Regions from separate parts of the Arthrobacter sp. 05N425 genome, predicted to be linked through region 2. Evidence: riboswitches for the same ligand, from Rfam matches in the RefSeq annotation. Region 2 holds a riboswitch; each other region holds the start of a gene.
What was found. A riboswitch is a leader RNA that binds a small molecule or an ion and turns the genes downstream of it on or off. The one in region 2 is predicted to bind thiamine pyrophosphate.

Region 1 (5,703 bases), on a different contig from region 2:
GTCTCCAAGACCCAGCAGGATTCCTTGATCGGCAACGTCTACCTGGGCAAGGTCCAGAACGTGCTGCCGTCCATGGAAGCCGCGTTCGTCGATATCGGACGCGGCCGCAACGCCGTGCTGTACGCCGGCGAAGTCAACTGGGACTCCGTCAACCTCGAAGGCAAGCAGCGGCGGATCGAAAATGCGCTCAAGTCCGGCGACTCCGTGCTCGTCCAGGTCACCAAGGACCCGGTCGGCCACAAGGGTGCCCGCCTGACCAGCCAGATCTCGCTGCCCGGCCGTTACCTGGTGTACGTGCCCGGCGGTTCCATGACCGGCATCTCCCGCAAGCTGCCCGACGTCGAACGCAACCGGCTCAAGCGGATCCTCAAGGACCGCCTGCCGGAAGACGCCGGTGTCATTGTCCGCACCGCGGCCGAGGGCGCTTCGGAAGAAGAGCTGACGCATGACATCAACCGGTTGCGAGCCCAGTGGGAGGGCATCGAAAGCCAGTCCACGTCCACCAAGATCCTCGCCCCCGAGCTGCTCTACGGCGAACCTGACCTGACCATCAAGGTGGTCCGCGACGTTTTCAACGAGGACTTCTCCAAGCTGATCGTCTCCGGCGAGGAAGCCTGGGACACCATCGAGGCCTACGTCACCTACGTGGCACCGGACCTGGTGGGCCGGCTTGAGAAGTGGACCAAGGACACAGACATCTTCGCTGCGTGGCGCATCGACGAGCAGATCCACAAAGCACTGGACCGCAAGGTCTTCCTGCCCTCCGGCGGCTCGCTCGTGATCGACCGCACCGAAGCCATGACCGTGGTGGACGTCAACACCGGCAAGTTCACCGGCAGCGGCGYCAACCTCGAGGAAACCGTCACCAAGAACAACCTCGAAGCGGCCGAGGAAGTCGTCCGGCAGCTGAGGCTGCGTGACATCGGCGGCATCATCGTGATCGACTTCATCGACATGGTGCTGGAATCCAACCGCGACCTCGTGCTGCGACGCATGGTGGAGTGCCTGGGCCGGGACCGGACCAAGCACCAGGTTGCCGAGGTGACCTCGCTGGGCCTCGTGCAGATGACCCGCAAGCGGATGGGCACCGGGCTGCTCGAAGTCTTCGGCGAACAGTGCGAGGCCTGCGCCGGCCGCGGCATCGTCACCCACGACGAGCCCGTGGAACACCGCCGTGCCAACACCGTCGCCGCAGAACACCACGTCCCGCGGACCGAGCACCAGCCCGCCGCACGCAGTGAGCGCAAGCGTCGCCGCGGCAAGGGCGGCCAGGGCGGCGAAGCCATGCCGTCCGCACCCGTCGCCGTGCACGCCGAGCCCACCGAGGCGGAGCGCCACGCCAAGGCAGAGGCGACGCGCGCCGCGCTGGCCAACATCGCCGCCGCGGCGCACGCTGCCCACCTGCACGACGGTGAAGCGACAGCAGCTCCCGACGCCGAAACCCGCCAGGCCGCGCTCGACGCCGCCGTGGAACTCGCTTCGTCGGAGGAGGCGGCGGGTCGTCCCGCGGCCGTGCTGACCTTCGGCGGCGAACAGGTTGCCTTGCCCTTCGTCGAGCACGCCGAGGAAACCCCGCAGCCCGCGCTGACCCTGGACCTGCTGACCGAAGCGTTCGCCCACCTGGGCGACGCCGAGACCGGCAAGCCAGCCGCCGCGGCTCCGGTTGCCGAGTCGCCCGCAGCCGAGGTTCCCACGGCCGAGCACGCGGCGGAGCACGCTGCGCCTGCAGCTGCAGCGCCGTCCCGCGCCACCCGGGGCCGCGGCCGCGCCAGGACGGCGCGGATCCAGCCGCCGAGTGTACGTACCGCCGAGGCCGAGGCCCCGGCCCGCCAGGAAGCCCGCAAGGCTCCTGCGGCCCAGGCCCCGGCCCGCCAGGAAGCCCGCAAGGCTCCTGCGGCCCAGGCCCCGGTACGCCAGGAAGCCCGCAAGGCCCCTGCGGCCCAGGCCCAGGCCCCGGACACCACCGGACCCCGACGGGTGCGCCGGAACCGGAGCGCCAGCCGAGCCCAGGGCGCCGCCAACGAGACGTCCGTGCAGCAGCGCGAGACCGCTCCGTCGGTTGAGGCCGTCTCGGTCCATGAGGCCAAGGCCCCGGAGCCGGCGAAGGTGACCGCCAAGCCCGCCGCCAACGAGCCGATCATCCTCGGCGTCGGCGTCCCGGCGTCGGAGCTCTAGGACCAAGCAGGCACCACCACTCGCGGGTTCCGTCCACGTAACATCACGTCGACCCCGGACGGAACCCGCGAGGGCGTTAAGGGGACAGGCTGAAATTTAGCGGGGTTGCCGGCGAGGAACGCTAGGCTGGGGGACTGACACGGGGTGCCGCGCATCGAGCCGGCTGAGATCCAGACCCGTTGAACCTGTCCGGTTAGCACCGGCGAAGGGATGTCTCTTGTCTTCAACAACCCAGCCTGCATCGGCGCAGCCTGCATCTAGCCGAACCTCAGCCATCCTGCAGTCCGTCTTCCCGGAGCCCGACGGCGGGGCCCCAACGCCGCCGCGGATTCCGCGGGTGCTGGCCATCGCGGGCTCGGACCCCTCCGGCGGCGCCGGCATCCAGGCCGACCTGAAGAGCATTGCCGCGAACGGCGGCTACGGGATGGCTGCCATCACGGCACTGACCGCCCAGAACACCCAGGGCGTCCGGTCGGTGCATGTACCGCCGGCAGCGTTCCTGACCGCCCAGCTGGAGGCCATCAGCGACGACATCACCATCGACGCCGTCAAGATCGGTATGCTCGGCGACGACTCGGTGATCGACGCCGTCCGGGCCTGGCTCGAAAAGGTGCGCCCCGGCGTCGTGGTCCTGGACCCGGTGATGGTGGCGACGAGCGGCGACCGGCTGCTCCAGGAATCGGCCGAGACCGCGCTGCGGGCCCTCTTGCCACTGGCGGACCTCATCACACCGAACCTGGCCGAGCTGGGCATGCTGCTGGGAGCGCCGCCCGCCGCGGACTGGGCCAGTGCGCTGGAACAGGGCAAGCGGCTCGCGGCCCTGGCCGGCACCACGGTGCTGGTCAAGGGCGGCCACCTGCCGGTCGACGGCGCCCAGAACGACGGCGGTTGCCCGGACGCGCTCGTCAACACCGGGGGACTGCTCGGCCAGGAGACGGTGGTGGTGCCGGGCGAGCGGATCGACACCCGCAACAGCCACGGCACCGGCTGCTCCTTGTCCTCGGCGCTGGCCACAGTCCAGGCCCGGACGGGGGACTGGGAGGCGGCGCTGCGGGAGGTCAAGCCGTGGCTGCTGGGTGCGTTGCGGGATGCCAGCCGCCTGGAGGTCGGATCCGGCAACGGACCCGTGCACCACTTCCACCACCTGCAGCACGCTGCGGCACCCCAGCTTCCTGCCGAGGGCGAGTTCGCCACGCTGCTGGCAGGGCACGCGGCGGACGGGCTGGACGCGATCTACGGCCTGGACTTCATTCGGGGGCTCGCGGACGGTACCTTGCCGGAACCCGAGTTCGCCTACTACCTCGGCCAGGACGCCCTGTACCTCAACGGCTACTCCCGGGTGCTGTCCCGCGCGGCGGCCCTGGCGCCGTCGGAAGCCGAACAACTCTTCTGGTCCCGCTCGGCGCAGCAGTGCCTCGAAGTCGAATCCGAACTGCACCGGAACTGGCTGGCCGGCCGCGCCGTCGAGACCCAGCTGGGACCGGTGACCAAGGCGTACGTGGACCATCTGCACGCGGCATCGCTCGCCGGCAGCTACGGCGTGCTCGTGGCCGCGGCGCTGCCGTGCTTCTGGCTCTACGCGGAGGTCGGCGCCACGCTGCATCGCGAGTTCCTCGCTGCCGGCGCACCGGCAACGCATCCCTACGCGGAGTGGCTGCGCACCTATGCGGACGAGGCCTTCGCGGAGGCGACGCGGCAGGCGATCAGGTACACGGACGCGGCGGCCGGTAGAGGCTCCGAGGCGGAACGCAGCGCCAGGCGGTGGCGTTCAGGCAGTCCTCCCGCTACGAGGCGGAGTTCTTCGACGCGCCGAGGCTGCACGCCTGAGCCGCGCTACGCGAAGCAGCCGGTAGGATAGTTGGGCGCGGTTCCGGAAGTCGCTGCGGCACCATAACTTTGGCCCCCGGGCGCAGGGTGTGGCGTCCGTCACGCACTACCTGCCGGGACCAGCCTCGTTTGCGGCCGAAGGCAAAATTAGCGTAGTCTAGATCTTCGGTGCTTACGCCAACACTTGGGTTATGACCTTGAGGAACAGTTCACCCGTATTACGGGCAGGACTTTTCCGCAGGATAGCTCATGGGTTCCCCCGGGGAATCCACCGGCGTTGAGGCACAGCGTGAGCCGGTCCAAGCATTTGGGCCCCAGGTTCCGCACGCAAATCTAGTAATAAACGTCGAGAGAAGTGAGTTCCCCAGTGGTGTACGCGATTGTCCGCGCAGGCGGCCGCCAAGAGAAGGTTTCCGTTGGAGACTTCGTTACCCTGAACCGCGTCCCCGGTGGAGCCGGCAGCACCTTTGAGTTGCCCGCACTGCTCCTGGTGGACGGTGACAAGGTCACGTCTGCAGCCAAGGACCTGGCCAAGGTAACGGTTACGGCTGAGATCCTCGAAGACCTCCGTGGTCCGAAGATCGTCATCCAGAAGTTCAAGAACAAGACCGGTTACAAGAAGCGCCAGGGTCACCGTCAGGAACTGACCAAGGTCAAGATCACCGGTATCAAGTAACTAACGTTACTGTTCAGGTTTTCAGCAGATTCCCCAGAATTTTAAAGGCAGGCATTTCAAATGGCACATAAAAAAGGCGCGAGCTCCACTCGCAACGGTCGTGACTCCAACGCCCAGTACCTCGGCGTCAAGCGCTTCGGCGGCCAGGTAGTTTCCGCAGGCGAGATCATCGTCCGCCAGCGTGGCACCCACTTCCACCCGGGCGCCGGCGTTGGCCGCGGCGGCGACGACACCCTGTTCGCACTGACCCCCGGCGCTGTCGAGTTCGGCACCCGCCGTGGTCGTCGCGTTGTGAACATCGTGGCTGCTGCAGCTGCAGAGTAACAACAAGTTCTAAATCGGTGGGGCGGACCAGTAGGTCCGCTCCACCGGTGTTTTAACCGCATTACAATCATCTTGGGCCCCTTGCGGGCCCGAGGAACAGCACTGAGGAGATCCACGTGGCGAGCTTTGTAGACCGGGTAGTACTGCACGTATCCGGCGGTACCGGCGGCCATGGCTGTGTCTCCGTCCACCGCGAGAAGTTCAAGCCCCTCGGCGGTCCCGACGGCGGCAACGGCGGCAACGGCGGCGATGTCATCCTGCGCGTGGATCCCCAGACCACCACCCTGCTCGACTACCACCACGCCCCGCACCGGCACGCCACCAACGGCGGCCCCGGCATGGGTGACTGGCGCGGCGGCAAGAACGGCGAGACCCTGGTCCTGCCCGTACCCGAGGGCACGGTCGTCAAGAGCAAGGACGGCACCGTCCTGGCCGACATGGTGGGCGAAGGCACCGAGTACGTCGCCGCTGCCGGCGGCATCGGCGGCCTCGGCAACGCCTCGCTGTCCTCGCAGAAGCGCCGGGCCCCCGGCTTTGCGCTGCTGGGCATCGAGGGCGAATCCAGCGACATCGTCCTGGAGCTGAAGTCCATCGCGGACATCGCCCTGGTCGGCTTCCCGTCCGCCGGCAAGTCCAGCCTGATCGCCGCGATGTCCGCCGCGCGGCCCAAGATTGCCGACTACCCGTTCACCACCCTGATC
Region 2 (5,703 bases):
CAGGCTGGCCCCGCCGCGCAGGCGCTCCAGTTCCACCCGCTTGCTGCCGACTTCCTTGAGCAACTGCAGAACGGGGTCCGCGGTACCGCCGTCGAGTTCGGCCTGCACACCTTGGTAGCTGAGCTTGGCCCGGCTGCGGACCTGTGCCCGGCGGACCAGCACGGAGGAGACCTCGGCAGCGGCGTCGAGCTCGAACTCCCAGACGAAGGCCGCGCAGAGCTGGCCCGCCAGCAGGCTGCCGGCCGCTTCGCTGATGACCTCGGGGTGCAGGGGGATGCGGCCGTCCGGAGTGTAGAACGTCTGGCCGCGGCGCCGGGTCTCGGCGTCGAGCGCGCCGCCGGGGGCGACGAAGGACGGGACGTCGGCGATCGCGTAGAAAACCCTGTACCCGTCGCCGGCGCGGTCAATGAACAAGGCCTGGTCCAGGTCCGTCGAGGACGCCGGGTCGATGGTCACGAACTCCACGTGAGTCAAATCCAGTTCCGGCAGCTCGTGGGAGGCGACGGCCGCCTCGGCGTCCCGGAGCACGGCTTCCGGAAACGGCCCGGGCAGCTCCAGGACGGTGCGCAGTGCGTTGAGCGCCTGGGCAAGCTGGTTCTTCTGCTGGCGGACGCTCGGAGTCAGGCGATGATGAGACACGGAATCAGGTTAGCCCGATTTCCGCTACTAGTCTTGAAGCATGAGCACCTCCCCGGCCGAGCCCGCCCGCTACAACCGTTTCCTCCGGGACCTGCTGGGCGTGATGGCCTACGGGGAGCTCTCGGCCTTCGAACGGCTCTCCTCCGACGCCCGGTATTCGCCCACCCTGCACGACCGGGCGGTGCTGGGCGGCCTCGCCGTCATCGAGTTCCAGCATTTTGAACTGGTCTGCGCGAAGCTGGCGGAGATGGGCATTGACGCGGAGGAGGCCATGCTGCCGTTCCAGCCTTCGGTGGACCACTTCCATGAGCGCACCCGCCCCGCCGACTGGCACGAGTCGCTCATGAAGGCCTACGTGATCGACACGGTCTCCGCGGACTTTTACCGGTCCATTTCGGGCTATGTCGACGCCGGGACGGCCGGGCTGATCGAACTGGTCCAGGCGGCCGGGGACGCGACGGTGGTGCTGCGGGACCGGCTCAAGGCCGCGCTCGCCGACGATCCGCGGCTGGCGTCCCGGCTGGCCCTGTGGGCTCGGCGGTTGCTCGGCGAAGCGCTTACCCAGGCCCAGCGGGTCAGCGTGGAGCACGCCTTCCTCGGCGGCCTGACCGGCACGGACGAGGACCGGGCCGGTGAACTCGCCCGCGCCCTGACCGCCGAGCTTGCCGCCGCCCATTCCCGTCGGATGTCAGAGCTGGGACTAGCCGGCTAGTTGTCCGCGGCGCCGCTGTGGACGTCGGCGTCGGCGTCCGCCCCGGCGTCGAGCGCGGCGAGCAGGGCACGCGCGGCCCCGGCAGGATCAGCGGCCTCGGTAATCGCCCGGACCACCACAATCCTTCTGGCTCCGGCGTCGACCACCTGGGCCACGTTGCCCAGGTCGATGCCGCCGATCGCGAACCACGGCACCACCCCGGCGACTTTCCCGACGTCGGCGGCCTCGGCCCGGCCGATCGCCGCGGCGGCGTAGCGCACCAGGTCCAGCCCGACGGCGGCGCGGCCCGGCTTGGTGGGGGTGGCCCAGACCGGGCCCACGCAGAAGTAGTCCAGCCCGCCCCGGCCCGGGGACGCCGCGATGGCCGCATCCACCTGTTCCGGCGTGTGCGTGGACATGCCGATCACGGTGCCCTTGCCCAGGAAATCCCGTGCCGCGGCGAACGGGATGTCCTTTTGCCCAATGTGGAACACCGGCGCCCCTGCCAGTGAGGCCAGGTCGGCACGGTCGTTTACCGCCCAGAGCCGGCCGTGCCGCCGCGCCACGGAGTGCAGGACCTCCAGCAGCTCAAGCTCCTCGGCCGCCTCCAGCGACTTGTCCCGCAACTGGATGATGTCGACGCCGCCGGAAAAGGCGGCGTCAACGAAGTCCTCGAAGTCACCGCGCTCCTTCCGGGCATCGGTGCACAGGTACAGGCGGGCGGTGGTGTGGACATCCTGGCTCATGCCCCAAGCCTAGTTCCTCTAAACTGGGCGCATACCGCGGGAGCCCGCGCGGGCCGCCAGACGTCCGACGGGCTGAGAGGGCGTCAGAGCCGACCGCTTGACCTGATCCGGCTAGTACCGGCGTAGGGAAGGAACCCATGGACGTATCCGTCGCACCACCCGCCACACCACCGGGCCCATCCTCGGATTATTACGACGTCATCGTGATCGGCGGGGGAGTGATCGGCCACGGCATCGCCTGGGAGGCCCGCCGTTCGGGCCGTACCGTCGCGCTGGTCGACGACGCCCCCGGCACCGGCGCCAGCTGGGCTGCCGCCGGCATGCTGGCGCCCGTGAGTGAACTCCACTACCAGGAGGAGGAGCTACTGGCCCTGATGCTGGAAGCCTCAGGGCTGTGGCCGGAGTTCGCCGCCGGCCTGGCCGGCGGCAGCACTGACGGCGGCGGCACTGGATATCTCACGACGCCGACCCTCGCCGTCGGCGCGGACGCGGCCGACCGCCGGGCGCTCGCCGACCTGCGGGCCGCGCAGCAGGCCTGCGGCCTGGCCGTGGAGCCGCTGACCGTCCGTGAAGCACGCAGCCGCGAACCGTTGCTCAGCCCCGGTATCTCCTGCGCCTTCGACATCCCGGCCGACCACCAGGTGGATCCGCGCCGGTTGCTGGCCAGGATCGGTTCACTGCTGGCTGCCGACAGCCGGTTCACGGCCGTGCCCCGCCGCGCGGCCGGGCTGCTCTGGCGCGGCGGCCGCGTCGCCGGCATCCGTTTCGAGGGCGGCGGAGAGCTCCGCGCCGGCGAGACGGTCGTAGCCAACGGTCTGGCCGCGGCGGAACTGCAGGGCCTGCCCGGGGGATTGTCCCTGCCGCTGCGTCCGGTTTACGGGGACATCCTGCGGCTCCGGGTCCCGGCACGGCTCCGGCCACTGCTGCGCTCGACCGTGCGGGGCCTGGTCCGCGGGGTTCCGGTCTACATCGTCCCGCGGGAGGACGGCACGGTCGTGATCGGCGCAACCCAGCGGGAGGATGCGCCCTCCGAGGCTGGCGCCGTCTCTGCCGGCGGCGTGTACCAGCTTCTGCGCGATGCCCAGCAGCTGGTCCCGGCCGTTGCCGAGCTGGAACTGCTCGAGGCCACGGCGCGGGCACGGCCCGGGACCCCGGACAACGCCCCGCTCCTGGGGCGCGTGGCCAGCGCCGGATCCGGACAGGACGTCGAGGGACTCATCGTTGCCACCGGGTTCTTCCGGCACGGGGTCCTGCTCACCCCGGCGGCCGCCGCCATTTGCCGGGCGTTGCTGGACGGAGAGCCGGACCGGCGCTGGGAGGGCTTCCGCCCGGACCGCTTCTCCAGCCGCCGCCCGGTTTCTCCAGCCCCCGGCTCATCCGAGCGGGACGCTTCACCCGCGGACGCTCCAGCGAAAGACAGGACGACAGCATGAATATCAGGCTCAACGGAGCGCAGCACGCCCTCGCCGACGGCGCCACTATCAGCGCCTTGGTCAGCGGGGTGACCGGCCGGACGCTGGCCGCCGACGGCCGGGCCACGGACGGCCGGAAACTGGGCGTCGCCGTCGCCCGCAACGCCGAGGTGGTGCCGCGCAGCCAGTGGCACGCGACCGCGCTCGCCGAGGGCGACGACGTCGAACTCGTTACGGCAGTACAGGGAGGATAGAGGGCATGGAAGCAACAGCAATGCAGGAAACGCAGCAGGCACGCCGGGATCTGCTGACGGTTGACGGAGTGGAACTGGGCTCCCGCCTGATCATGGGCACCGGCGGTGCGCCGAGCCTGGACGGCCTCGGAGCCGCGCTGGTGGCCTCCGGAACGGAACTCACGACGGTGGCCATGCGTCGCTACTCTCCGGCCGAGAGCGGCTCGTTGTTCCAGTTGCTGGCGGACCACAACATCCGGGTGCTGCCCAACACCGCCGGATGCTTCACCGCCCGGGACGCCGTCCTCACGGCCGAACTGGCCCGCGAAGCGCTGGAGACGGACTGGGTGAAGCTCGAGGTGATCGCGGATGAGCACACCCTGCTGCCCGACGCCTTGGAACTGGTGGAGGCAACCGAACAGCTGGTGGCGCGCGGCTTCAAGGTCTTCGCTTACACGAATGACGACCCGGTCCTGGCCCTCCGGCTGGAGAACCTCGGCGCCACGGCAGTGATGCCGCTGGGCGCCCCGATCGGCACCGGCCTGGGCATCCTGAATCCGCACAACATTGAACTCATCGTCTCCCGTGCCTCGGTGCCGGTGGTGCTCGACGCAGGAATTGGCACCGCCTCCGACGCCGCGCTCGCGATGGAACTGGGTTGCGACGCCGTGCTGCTCGCCACCGCCGTGACCCGTGCCCAGGACCCGGCGCTGATGGGTGAGGCGTTCCGGCACGCCGTCATCGCCGGCCGGCTGGCGCGGCGGGCCGGCCGGATCCCGCGCCGCGAGCATGCCCTCGCGTCGTCCGCGATGGAAGGACGCGCCGAGTTCCTGTAGGGGCCCCGGCGCCGCTCCCGTCCAGGCCCGTTCGCCTCGCCAAACCGTGATTAAAGGCACTGTTGAAGATTAAATCCAGTGTCTATCCTGTTGGGTAACGACCGCTGCACTGCACGGTCCGCAGGCCGCCGGCACGTCCCGGGAAGCCTTCCCGCTCCGGGGGCCCGTCTCGGTGAGGAGGCGTCCATGTCCAGTCCTGATGTGCCAACGCGGGGGCCGGCCAAGCCGGGTCCCTATGTAGTGTCCGGAATCCTGTTGCTCGTCGCCATTGTGGTTCCGTTGGTTGTGCCCGCGTACGCCTTCGACGAACCGCGGCTGGCGGGTATCCCGTATTTCTACTGGTATCAGATGGCATGGATCCCGGTCACCGCGGCCTTGGTGGGGATCTCCTACTGGCTGGTCACCAGGGAGGACCGCCGTCGCCGTGAATCCGTCCGCGGGGCGGCCGCTGCGGGGGAGGAGCGGTGAACGGGGCGGTCGTGCCGCTGGCGGCACCGGACCGGCCGGTCAACGGCATAGCCCTCACCATTGTGATCATCCTCTTCGTCCTGGTGGCGGTCCTCGGCTTCTTTGCCGCGCGGTGGAGGCGGGAAGAAACGACAGGGCTGCATAGCCTCGACGAATGGGGACTGGGCGGCCGGGGCTTTGGTACCTGGGTGACCTGGTTCCTGCTCGGCGGGGACCTCTACACGGCTTACACCTTCGTGGCGGTCCCGGCGGCGATGTGGGCCACCGGAGCCGTGAGCGGCTTCTTCGCGGTGCCGTACACAATCGTGCTCTATCCGATTGTGTTTTTGCTGATGAGCAGGCTGTGGTCCGTCTCGCACCGCCACGGTTTCGTCACGCCGGCGGACTTTGTTGGCGGCCGGTATGGCAGCAGGGCGCTTACCGTTGCGGTCGCCGCCACCGGCATCGTCGCCACCATGCCCTACATTGCCCTGCAACTCGTGGGCATCAAGGCCGTACTCACTGTGCTCGGCCTGGGCAGTGCTGAGAACGCGCTGCTGACCGACCTGCCGCTCATCGTCGCGTTCGTGGTTCTGGCCGCGTATACCTATACCTCGGGCCTGCGCGCTCCTGCCCTGATCGCCGTCGTGAAGGACCTGCTGATCTATCTGGCCGTGATCGTGGCGGTGATCTACCTGC
Region 3 (5,703 bases), on a different contig from region 2:
GAAGCCAAGCGCACGCTGCACGACGTCGTGATCGTGGACACTGCCGGCCGGCTTGGCGTCGACGCCGAAATGATGGAACAGGCCCGCCAGATCCGCCGGGCCATCGTCCCCAACGAAGTCCTGTTCGTGATCGACTCGATGATCGGCCAGGACGCCGTCAACACGGCGATGGCCTTCGATGAAGGCGTCAACTTCACCGGCATCGTGCTCTCCAAGCTCGACGGCGACGCCCGCGGCGGTGCCGCGCTGTCCGTCGCGTCGGTCACCGGGAAGCCGGTCATGTTTGCGTCCACCGGCGAAGGCCTGGACGACTTCGAGCTCTTCCACCCGGACCGGATGGCCTCGCGCATCCTCGACATGGGCGACGTGCTCACCCTGATCGAACAGGCCGAGAAGTCCTGGGACAAGGACGAAGCGGCCCGGATGGCGAAGAAGTTCGCCGACCAGGAAGACTTCACCCTCGAGGACTTCCTCGCCCAGATGCAGCAGATCCGCAACATGGGCTCGATGAAGAAAATGCTCATGATGATGCCGGGCGCGCAGAACATCCGGCAGCAGCTGGAGCAGTTCGACGAGCGTGAGATTGACCGGGTCGAGGCGGTTGTCCGGTCCATGACCCCGCACGAGCGGGTGGCCCCGAAGATCATCAACGGCTCCCGCCGCGCCCGCATCGCCCGCGGTTCCGGCGTGCACGTCTCCGAGGTCAACGGCCTGCTGGAACGCTTCGCGCAGGCACAGAAGATGATGAAGAAGATGGCCGCCGGCGGAGGTATGCCGGGGATGCCGGGGATGCCCGGCATGGGCGGCGGCGGAGCCCGCAAGGGGGCCAAGAACGCACCGAAGAAGAAGGCCCGCTCCGGCAACCCGGCCAAGGCCGCTCAGGAGCTCAAGGACGCGGAGGCACGGCGCGCCGCTGGCCCCAAGGCTGTGCCCACCGGTGCGGCCTTCGGCCAGCAGGGCGGGGAATTCGACCCGTCCCAGTTGAACCTGCCCAAGGGTTTCGACAAGTTCCTCGGCGGCAGCAAGTAGCGGAAGCCACCTTGGCGCCGGCCGCATCTCGGTGGCCAGGATGCCGGCGTGCAGGATGTCGTCGGCTTCGATGACGGACCGGTGCCATAGGCTTAGGGCATGTTCAAGCAGCGCGTAGTTTTCGTCCACGGGGCCGGCAGTTTTGGCGCCGCGGCGTGGCCGAAGCAGCACGGCATGGCGCTGAGCTACGACGCCTTGTTCCTGCGGCGGCACGGCTTTGACGCCGTCGCCGAGCCGCAGGAGACGGACTTCGCCGCCGACGCCGCAATTGTGCTGCGGGCCCTGGCCGACGACGGCCGCGGCGCTGCCGGCGGCCACGTGGTGGCCCATTCGCAGGGTGCGATCGCGGCGATGATGGCGGCCGTCGAACGCCCCGACCTGGTGCAGTCGCTGACCCTGGTGGAGCCGGCCTGCCTGTCCTTGACCGCGGAGCTCCCGGCCAGCGCTGCGCACCGGGCGCTCATGCAGCCGCTCTTCGACGTCCGGCACAGCCTCAGCGACGACGACTTCCAGCGGGAATTCGTCCGCCGTGCCTTCGCCGCCGGCGCCCCGGGAGCCATGACGCCGGAGGCCCTCCGGGCGGCGCGCCGGCTGCGGCTGCAGGCACCGCCGTGGGAAGCGCCGCTGCACATCGTTCCCGGCGTGCCCACCCTGGTCCTTACCGGTGGCTGGGAGCCGCTCTACGAGGAAATCGCCGGCTACCTGAGGGAGACGGGCGCCCTGCACCGCACCGCACCCGGAGGGCACCGGCCGCAGGACTCAAAAGAGGGCGACCGCGCCATCCGCACGTTCATCGCCGACGTCAACCGCAGCCGGCACGCCCACGCCTCGTAGGAGTGGCCGGCCGGACGCCTACCCCGCAGGGCAGGCGCCCGGCCGCGGCCTAGGGCTGTGCCTGTGCCTAGGCCTGTACCGCTGACTGTGCGCCCACGGTGGGCTCGGGCAGGTAGACCTTGCCTCCGGCCGCCAGAAATTCGTCGCTTTTCCTCCGCATTCCGTCCGCCAGCTGTGCCAAGGCTGCCCGGGAATCCGCCGAACCGTACTCGTCCCGGATGTCCTGGCTGATCCGCATGGAGCAGAACTTCGGCCCGCACATCGAACAGAAATGGGCTGTCTTAGCCGGCTCCGCCGGCAAAGTCTCGTCGTGGAATGCCTCAGCCGTCACCGGGTCCAGGGACAGCGCGAACTGGTCCCGCCAACGGAATTCAAACCGGGCCTTGGATAGGGCATCGTCGCGTTCGTGCGCTCCGGGGTGGCCCTTGGCAAGATCGGCGGCGTGGGCGGCGATCTTGTAGGTGATCACGCCGGTCTTCACGTCGTCCTTGTTGGGCAGGCCGAGGTGCTCCTTCGGCGTGACGTAGCACAGCATGGCGGTCCCGTAGCGGGCGATCTCGGTGGCGCCGATCGCCGAGGTGATGTGGTCATAGCCCGGTGCGATATCCGTGACCAGGGGCCCCAGCGTGTAGAAGGGCGCGCCCTTGCAGAGTTCCTGCTGGCGCTCCACGTTTTCCCGGACGAGGTGGAACGGCACGTGTCCCGGGCCCTCCACCATGACCTGGACATCGAAGTCCCAGGCCCGTTGCGTGAGCTCCGCCAGGGTGTCCAGTTCGGCGAACTGGGCAGCGTCGTTGGCGTCCGCCGTCGACCCCGGCCGCAGGCCGTCGCCGAGTGAGAAGGCGACGTCGTAGCGGGCGAAAATTTCGCACAACTCGTCGAAATGCGTGTAGAGAAAGTTCTCCTGGTGGTGTGCGAGGCACCACCCAGCCATGATGGAACCTCCGCGGGACACGATGCCGGTGACCCGGTTGGCGGTCAACGGGACGTACCGCAGCAGCACCCCGGCGTGGATCGTCATGTAGTCGACGCCCTGCTCGCACTGTTCGATCACCGTGTCACGGAAGATCTCCCAGGTCAGGGCGTTTGCTTCGCCGTTCACCTTCTCCAGTGCCTGATAGATCGGGACGGTGCCGATGGGGACGGGCGAGTTGCGGATGATCCATTCGCGGGTCGTATGGATGTCGTCCCCGGTCGAAAGGTCCATCACCGTGTCCGCCCCCCATTGCGTGGCCCATTGGAGCTTGTCGACCTCCTCGGCGATGGAACTGCTTACCGCGGAGTTGCCGATGTTCGCGTTGATCTTCACCAGGAACGCCTTCCCGATGATCATCGGCTCGGACTCCGGGTGGTTGATGTTGCTTGGGATGATGGCCCGGCCGGCGGCGACTTCGCCGCGGACAAGCTCGACGTCGCAGTTCTCCCGCAGCGCGACGAAACGCATCTCCGGTGTCACGATGCCGTGCCGCGCATAATGCATCTGGGTAACCGTTCGGCCTTCGACGGCGCGACGCGGCTCGGGCGGTGCGCCCCGCCATTCAGCCGAGGCGGCGCCGCGCCTGACCGCGGACTTGCCGTCGTCGAGCAGAGTGCGTTCCCGGCCGCTGTACGGCTCCGTGTCCGCGCGCCCGGCGATCCAGTCACGGCGGAAAGCGGCGAGTCCCACCACCGGGTCGCTGCCCGGGCCCGCGGTGCGGTAGACCCGGAACGGAGGATTCCCGACGCCGCCAGGGGACGGTGCCAGGGCGATTTCGGTTACCGGGACGCGGATCCCGCCGTCCTCGACGTACGCGAGGGCATGCGACTTCAGGGACTGCGTCACGGTAGCTGCTGCGGCGCTGTTCCCATTCTGGGCAGGGCTCTGCTGTGGATTTGTTGCGCTCAAAGAGATACTCACTTCCTTCGCCGGCATTACCCGGACAGGTTCAACGGTCGCAGGCTGCGTCAGCCCGATCTCAGCCCCTGCAAGGGCACCCGTGTGGTCGTAGACGAAGCTACCACAGCCCGACGGGAAGCCGTCGAGGGGCTGGGGGGCTGGGCAGGCTTGGCCCGCGGATCGCGATGCGGATTAGGCTTTAGGCCATGAGCGGCATCATCGAGTTCAGCGGCCCGGTCCTCACCGGAGCCGACCAAGAGCGGCGCGGGCTGTGGGCCGTGGACGGCCGCCTGACCTTCCGGCGCCCCGCGGCCGCGCCGGACCTGGTCCTGGACGGTTGGGTGATCCCCGGGCTGGTCGATGCGCACTGCCATATCGGGCTCGGACCCGGCGGGGATGTTCCCGAGGACGTTGCCGAGCGGCAGGCCCTGACCGATCGCGACGCCGGTACCCTGCTGGTCCGCGACGCCGGCGCCGTTCATGACACCCGCTGGATCCAGCAACGGCGCGAGCTGCCACGCATTCTCCGCGCCGGGCGGCACATCGCCAGGACGCGGCGGTACCTGCGGGGCTTCGCCGTCGAGGTGGAACCCGAGGACCTCGTGGAGGCCGTACGCAAGCAGGCCCGCGCGGGGGACGGCTGGGTCAAGCTGGTGGGGGACTGGATCGACCGCGACGCCGGCGACCTCGCTGCGAGTTTCCCGGCCCGGAGCGTCAGGGACGCGGTCCGGGCCGCCCACGACGAAGGCGCCCGCGTCACGGCGCACTGCTTCGCGGAGGACACCCTCGATGACATGCTCGACGCCGGCATCGACTGCATCGAACACGGAACCGGGCTGCTTCCCCGGCACTTGCCGCGCTTCGTCGAACAGGGTGTCCCGATTGTCCCCACCCTGATCAACATCGCCACTTTCCCGGACATCGCGGCCCAGGCCAAGGCAAAGTTCCCCCGCTACGCGGCGCACATGCTGGGGCTCTGGGAACGCCGCGCCGAACGGATCCTCGAGGCGTATGAGGCCGGGGTCGCCATCTACGCCGGGACGGACGCGGGGAGTGTGATCAAGCACGGGCGCATCGTCGACGAACTTGAGGCCCTGCACGGCGCCGGGCTCCCCGCCGGCGCCGCCCTCGACGCAGGGGCCTGGGCCGCCCGCGACTGGCTCGGAGCCGACGCGATCACAGAAGGTGCCAGTGCCGACGTCCTGGTCTGCGCCGAGGATCCGCGCGGGAATCTCGGCACCCTGCGCGAGCTCAGGGGCATCGTGCTCCGCGGCGAACTGGTACAGGGGAGCATCCCCGGCCATTAGGAATAAATTGAAGCTTCAAGTAATTTAACTCTACGAGGGTCGCCGAAGGTCGGGGGCCACAGAACCACCGGAGCGTTTCAATGACCGTAGAAGCCAGCACCCAGGATCTCCTTCCTGCCGAACTCACCATGGGCACCGTGATGCTCAAGGTCGGCGACATGAAGCTGATGACGGACTACTACCAGCGCGCCCTCGGCCTCGACATCGTTGCCGAGCAGGACGGCGGGCTCTACCTCGGACGCAAGCTCAAGCCGCTGGTCCACCTGGCACCGGCACCCGGGCTGAACCTGCCCTCCCGCGGCGAAGCCGGCCTCTTCCACACCGCCCTTCTCTTTGAGGACCAGCCCTCGCTGGCCGCCACCGTCGCGTCCGCCGCGCAGTATGAGCCGCAATCCTTCACCGGCAGCGCCGACCACCTTGTCAGCGAGGCCTTCTACTTCAATGACCCGGAGGGCAACGGTATCGAGCTCTACTGGGACCGCCCCCGCGAAGCCTGGTCCTGGGACGGCAAGAACGTCGTGATGGACAGCCTGGCCCTGCCGCCGCAGCGCTACCTCGAGCAGCACCTCACCGAGGCGTCGCTCGCCGGGCAGCGCGAGGCCGACGCCGGCGTCGGGCACGTCCACCTGCAGGTCGGCGACGTGCAGTCCGCGCACG
Region 4 (5,703 bases), on a different contig from region 2:
TGACCGGCCTGATCGAGCGCCGCGCCGGGAGTTCCTCGGTGGACCGGATCGCCGGGCTGGCCAAGCTCTCGCCGCTGCTGGCGGTGCTGTTCTTCGTGCCGGCCATGAACCTGGCCGGGATCCCGCCGTTCTCCGGATTCCTCGGCAAACTGGGCCTCCTGCAGGCCGGCGTCGCCCTCGGCACCCCGCTGGCCTACGCACTCGTGGCCGGCGGCGTGCTGACCAGCCTGCTGACCCTGCTGGCCATCGCACGCGTCTGGAACCGCGCCTTCTGGCGCAAGCCCGAGGACGCCGAACACCCCGATCCCGTGCTGCTCGCCCCCCCCGCCGACGCGGCCACCGGCCACCGCGCGGGCCAGCAGAACGTGACCCTGCTGCCGCGGACCATGGTGGGCTCCACTCTGGGCCTGGTGCTGTTCGGGGTGGCGCTGACGGTGTTTGCCGGGCCGCTCTTCCGGGTGGCGGACCAGTCCGCCGGGGAGATGCTGAACCGGTCCGCCTATATCCAGGCCGTGCTTGGGGACGAGGCGCCGGTTCCGGTAATCGCCCAGCCGATGCGGCAGGAGGGCGGCAAATGACACGGAAGAGGGTCTCGCTGCGCCAGGAGCTGCCGCTGCTGGTCTGGCTCGTTATTGTCTGGGGTGCCCTGTGGCAGGACTTCAGCGCCGGAAACCTGCTCTTCGGCGCCCTGATCGCGGTGGTGGTGGCCCGGCTGTTCTACCTGCCGCCGGTGGAACTGGGGGGCCGCTTCAACGTGCTGCGCGCCGTGCCGTTCGCGCTGGTCTTCCTGGCCAAGGTCGTGGCGGCCAGCTTCCAGGTCCTGTACCTGGCCGTGGTCCGTGGTCCGCGGGTGATCAGCGCCGTCATAGCCGTCCCGCTCCGCAGCCATTCAGACCTGCTGGTGACCGCCACGGGACACGTCATCTCCCTGATCCCGGGGTCCGTGGTGGTGGAGGTGGACAGGTCCACGTCCACGCTCTACATCCACGGCATCAACGTCCGAGACGCCGAGGACGCGGCCAAGCTCCGCAAGGAGGTCCGCGACACCGAGGCCGGGCTGATCCGGATCATGGGCACCAGGGCCGAACTGTCCGCACTGAAGCAGGAGGCCGGGGCATGATGCCGCTGGTTTTGACCATTACCGCGGTCGTGCTGTCGCTCGCCGCGGCCGGCGCGATCATCCGCATTGCGCGGGGGCCCTCGCTGCTGGACCGGGTGCTGGCCGCCGACGTGCTGCTGGCCATCCTAGGCGCGGCGCTGTGCATCGACATGGCCGTGAACCGGCACCTGAACAACCTGATGCTGCTGGTGTCCATCTCGATCATCGGCTTTGTCGGTTCGGTGACGGTGGCCCGATTCGTTGCCGACCGGAGGAAGCAGCCCAATGAGTCCTGACACGATTTCCGCCGACGCCGTAATCGACACCGTCTCGGCCGTGTTCATGGTGGTCGGGGCGCTGATGTCCCTCGGCGCGGCCATCGGCCTGCTGCGGTTCCCCGACCTCATGAGCCGGATGCACGCCGCGACTAAGCCGCAGGTGCTGGGGCTTTTCCTGCTGCTCTGCGCCGTGGGGCTGCAGCTGCGCACCTGGTGGGTGTGGCCGGTGCTGGTGGTCGCGTGGATCTTCCAGCTGCTCACAGTGCCGGTCTCCGCCCACATGGTTGGCCGCGCCGGCTACCGCACCAAGCACCTGCACCCCGAGCTGCTGAGCGCCGACGAGCTGGAAGCCGTGGTGCAGCAGGCGGCCGGCAAGCGCGGATTCACGGACGACGACGACGAGTAACGCCGCCGGCGGCGATATGGCTTAGACCAGGTCCTGGGTCTTGGCGAAGCGGGTGATTGCCCGCTGCGTGCCGCGGTTGGCGAGGACCTGGATGATGGCGCTGACCGAGGCCGAAATGAGGGCGAATGTCAGGGCCTGGCGCAGGGTGGTGGGGACGTCGTCGTCGTGGCCCTTGGGCGGCTTGTTGCCGGTGGTCTTTTCCCAGACGGTGTCGACTACCTTGGTGCCGACGAAGCCGGCGAGGAGGCTGACGCCGGTGCCAAGCAGTTTGATGAAGATGTTCATACTTCGTACTCCTTGCGGGAGGAAACAGGGCTTCCCCTAGCCTAGCGTCCCCGGGCGGCCGAGGATTTCGGTCAGTGCCTCGACCACCAGCTCGTGGTCGTCCTTCTGCGGCAGCCCCGACACCGTGACGGTGCCTACCACCCCGGTTCCGCGCAGGTAGATGGGGAACGAGCCGCCGTGGGCTGCAAACTCCCGCTGGTCGAACCAGGCGTTGTCCTCGATCCTCTGACCGGCAGCGCGCGCCCGCAGGCCCACCAGCAGCGACGGGACTTCATACCGCACCGCGGTGCGCTGTTTGGCCTTGATCCAGCGCTCATTGTCCGGGGTGGCRCCCTCCAGTGCGGCGTGGAAGAGGACCTGATCGCCCTTGCTGATGTCGATGGCGATCGGGTAGGAGCGCTGGCGGCCGAGTTGGACCAGGAGGAGGCCCAGGTCCAGCGCGTCGTCCTTGCTGAAGGACCGGAACTGCAGTTCGTCGATTTCGGCCAGGATGCGGCCGATGAGCGCGGCCAGGGATCCCGGCGGCTGTGGTTCCGCGGAGTCCGGGTCGTACTCGGGGGAAGGCACTGGTGCGTCGGTCATGGGACTCAGCTTCCGTTAGGTGGCCGCCGCTGCGCAAGCCCAACTGACTCGCAGTTGTTGCCGTTATGAGCCCTCAAAACGACAACGACTGCGAGTCACTTGGGAGTGCCGCCGGGTGTAAACTAAGCCAGCCCACAAGGGCGATTTAGATACGACAGGGGAGCGCCGCCGTCGGGCATCACTGGAGAAATCCAAGGTAACCGTAGGTGGGCGCTGAGAGTGCGGACAGCCGCAGACCCTCGAACCTGATCCGGTTAGTACCGGCGCAAGGGAGTCGAGTTCTCAGGGTGCCCGGCACCCGTGGCTAAGGCCGCGGTGCCGCCGGAGCACCCTCCCCTCCTGTACCTCAGGAGGACGATATGACTGACATTTCTGCGAAGCAGACACTGACCACCGGCAAATACAGCTGGCGCGTGGTCGACATTGTGGTGGCCGCGTTGATCGCTGTTGCCGGCGGTGTGATTTTCTGGGCCTGGTCCCAGGGTTCCAACCTTGTTTCCGTCCCGCTCAACGCGGTCTACCCGCCGCTGACCGGGCTCTACGCCGGCGGCTGGATGATCCCGGCGGTGCTAGGCATGCTCGTTATCCGCAAGCCCGGGGCGGCGCTGTTCTGCGAAGCGGTGGCCGCCACCGGCGAGCTGATCATGGGCTCGCAGTACGGCACCACCGTGCTGATCTCCGGCATCCTGCAGGGCCTGGGCGCCGAACTCATCTTTGCCGCGTTCCTGTACAAGAAGTTCAACCTTCCGCTGTCCCTGCTGGCCGGTGCCGGTGCGGGCCTGTTCTGCGGCCTGAACGACTCCTTCCTGCCCTGGGGCTGGAACATCGCGTACGAAACCGGTGACAAGCTCGCCTACATCGTCTTCTGCGCCATCTCCGGAGCGGTGATTGCCGGGGGACTGTCCTGGCTCGCCACCCGCGGCCTGGCCAAGACCGGGGTGCTGGCCTCGTTCGGGTCCCGCAAGGCGGCATCGGAACCCGTCTTCTCCTGATGCCCGCACACGCATGAGATCTGTCGACGACGTACGCCCGGCCGCGGTCAGCGCCCGCGGCTGGGGCTGGCGGCACGCCGGCCGGGCCCGGCCCGCCGTGAGCGGCCTGGACCTGGACATCCGCCCGGGCGAGCGCGTGCTGTTGCTGGGCCCGTCCGGCGCCGGCAAGTCCACGCTGTTGCACGCCCTGGCCGGTGTGCTGGGGGACAGCACTGCGGCAGCCGCGTCCGCTGGTGCTTCCGCTGATGCCGAGGACTCCGATGAGACCGGCAGCCTGCTGATCGACGGAGCCCCGCCCAGGGCCCGGCGCGGGCGGGCCGGGCTGATGCAGCAGGACCCGGAGACCCAGGTGGTGCTGTCGCGGCTCGGCGACGACGTGGCCTTCGGGGCCGAAAACCTCTCGGTCCCCCCGGCGGACATTTGGCGGCGGGTGGGGGAGGCGCTCGACGACGTCGGGCTGGGCGGCCTGCCGCTGCAACACCCGACGTCGTCGCTCTCCGGCGGCCAGAAGCAGCGGCTGGCGCTCGCCGGGATCCTCGCGATGCGGCCCGGGCTGCTGCTCCTCGATGAGCCCACCGCCAACCTTGACCCGGCCGGTGTCCTGGAGGTCCGCGACGCCGTGGGACGGTGCCTGGACAAGACCGGGGCCACCCTGGTGGTGGTGGAGCACCGGGTTGCTGTCTGGAAAGACCTTGTGGACCGGATCGTCGTGCTGCAGCCCGGATCCGCCACGGACTCCGCCGTGCTGCTGGACGGGCCCCCGGACCTGGTCCTGGAGCAGGCGCGGGACATGCTCATCTCCGCCGGCGTCTGGGTGCCGGGCCATGTGCCCGCCACCCGGGCCCGCCGCGGCCGAACAGGACCGGAAGGGGACGCCGGGGCCGGCCAGCTGCTGCTGGCCGCAGAGGAACTGGCCGTGTCCCGCGAACGGCCCCGCCGCACCGGTTTGCTGCGGGGCTTCAGCACGGTACCGCCCGTCCCGGTGCAGTCCGGCCTCACGGCCCGGGTCCGGTCCGGCCAGGCGCTGACCGTCACCGGCCCCAATGGCTCCGGGAAGTCGACCTTCGCCCTGACCCTGGCAGGCCTGCTGGCCCCGGTCACCGGCGCGGTGTCCGCCACCACCGAGCTGAGCGCCGGCGCGGGCATCGATCCGTACAAATGGAGGGCCCAGCAGTTGATCGCCAGGATCGGCACGGTGTTCCAGGAACCCGAGCACCAGTTCGTCACCGGCAGGGTGCTGGACGAACTGATGTTCGGTCCCCGCCAGCTGGGCCGCGGCGAAGAACGGGTCGACGAGCTGCTGGAACGGCTCCGGCTCCGCGAACTCGTGGACGCCAACCCCTACACGCTCTCCGGCGGGGAAAAACGGCGGCTCTCCGTGGCCACCGTGCTGGCTGCCCACCCGCAGGTGCTGGTGCTGGACGAACCCACCTTCGGCCAGGACGCCAACACCTGGGCGGAACTGGCCTCCTTCCTCTCCGAGCTTCTCGACGCCGGGACCGCGGTGGTCTCGGTGACCCACGACGCGGAGTTCAGCGAGGTCCTGGGCGGCACCGAGCTGAAGCTCGGCGCACCGCAGTCGGGCGCGCCGGGACTACCCGGCAGGACGAATCCGGGGGTGGCGGCGCCATGAGGGACGCCCTGACCCTGCGCGGAAACCACGCTCTGCTGACCCGCGCCAACCCGCTGGCGAAATTCTCCGGCGTCGTGCTCATCACGGTCGCGCTGGCGCTGTCCATCGACTGGGTGTCCGCGTCCGTGGCGCTCGCCTTCGAACTGCTGCTGTTCCCGCTGGCGGGCCTGACCCTGGCCCTGCTCTGGCAGCGCGGCTGGCCGCTGATCCTCGCGGCCGCCGTGGGCGGCTGGAGCACCGCGATCCTGGCCCCGGACCATGGCAGGATACTGCTCGACGTCGGCATCTGGTCCATCAGCGAGGGCTCGCTGCAGCTCGGGCTGGGCTTCCTGCTGCGCGGCCTCGCGATCGCGCTGCCGGCGGTGCTGCTGATGAGCTGCACGGACCCGACGGACCTGGCCGACGCCCTGGCGCAGCAGGCGAAGCTG

Region 1: linked by a shared signal. The riboswitch ahead of AC1DGE_RS02545 (bifunctional hydroxymethylpyrimidine kinase/phosphomethylpyrimidine kinase) and the one ahead of thiO (glycine oxidase ThiO) in region 2 are both predicted to bind thiamine pyrophosphate.
Region 3: linked by a shared signal. The riboswitch ahead of thiC (phosphomethylpyrimidine synthase ThiC) and the one ahead of thiO (glycine oxidase ThiO) in region 2 are both predicted to bind thiamine pyrophosphate.
Region 4: linked by a shared signal. The riboswitch ahead of AC1DGE_RS03415 (ECF transporter S component) and the one ahead of thiO (glycine oxidase ThiO) in region 2 are both predicted to bind thiamine pyrophosphate.

The regions. Positions count from the first base shown of each region.
Region 1 is NZ_JBFTMU010000001.1:554,313-560,015, reverse strand. It holds gene AC1DGE_RS02550 (Rne/Rng family ribonuclease) at 1-2,175, shown strand, start outside; TPP riboswitch at 2,306-2,403, shown strand; partial or broken gene AC1DGE_RS02545 (bifunctional hydroxymethylpyrimidine kinase/phosphomethylpyrimidine kinase) at 2,450-4,002, shown strand; gene rplU (50S ribosomal protein L21) at 4,370-4,678, shown strand; gene rpmA (50S ribosomal protein L27) at 4,739-5,002, shown strand; gene obgE (GTPase ObgE) at 5,119-5,703, shown strand, end outside.
Region 2 is NZ_JBFTMU010000003.1:42,589-48,291, forward strand. It holds gene AC1DGE_RS05810 (RNB domain-containing ribonuclease) at 1-639, opposite strand, end outside; gene AC1DGE_RS05815 (ferritin-like fold-containing protein) at 680-1,351, shown strand; gene thiE (thiamine phosphate synthase) at 1,348-2,076, opposite strand; TPP riboswitch at 2,103-2,223, shown strand; gene thiO (glycine oxidase ThiO) at 2,214-3,509, shown strand; gene thiS (sulfur carrier protein ThiS) at 3,506-3,742, shown strand; gene AC1DGE_RS05835 (thiazole synthase) at 3,748-4,557, shown strand; gene AC1DGE_RS05840 (DUF3311 domain-containing protein) at 4,744-5,025, shown strand; gene mctP (monocarboxylate uptake permease MctP) at 5,022-5,703, shown strand, end outside.
Region 3 is NZ_JBFTMU010000001.1:642,543-648,245, reverse strand. It holds gene ffh (signal recognition particle protein) at 1-1,029, shown strand, start outside; gene AC1DGE_RS03005 (alpha/beta fold hydrolase) at 1,129-1,863, shown strand; gene thiC (phosphomethylpyrimidine synthase ThiC) at 1,931-3,775, opposite strand; TPP riboswitch at 3,744-3,851, opposite strand; gene AC1DGE_RS02995 (amidohydrolase family protein) at 3,946-5,046, shown strand; gene AC1DGE_RS02990 (VOC family protein) at 5,127-5,703, shown strand, end outside.
Region 4 is NZ_JBFTMU010000002.1:38,393-44,095, forward strand. It holds gene AC1DGE_RS03385 (Na+/H+ antiporter subunit D) at 1-578, shown strand, start outside; gene AC1DGE_RS03390 (Na+/H+ antiporter subunit E) at 575-1,120, shown strand; gene AC1DGE_RS03395 (MrpF/PhaF family protein) at 1,117-1,395, shown strand; gene mnhG (monovalent cation/H(+) antiporter subunit G) at 1,385-1,783, shown strand; gene AC1DGE_RS03405 (DUF4235 domain-containing protein) at 1,805-2,068, opposite strand; gene AC1DGE_RS03410 (heme-degrading domain-containing protein) at 2,105-2,650, opposite strand; TPP riboswitch at 2,797-2,940, shown strand; gene AC1DGE_RS03415 (ECF transporter S component) at 3,010-3,642, shown strand; gene AC1DGE_RS03420 (ABC transporter ATP-binding protein) at 3,656-5,275, shown strand; gene AC1DGE_RS03425 (energy-coupling factor transporter transmembrane component T family protein) at 5,272-5,703, shown strand, end outside.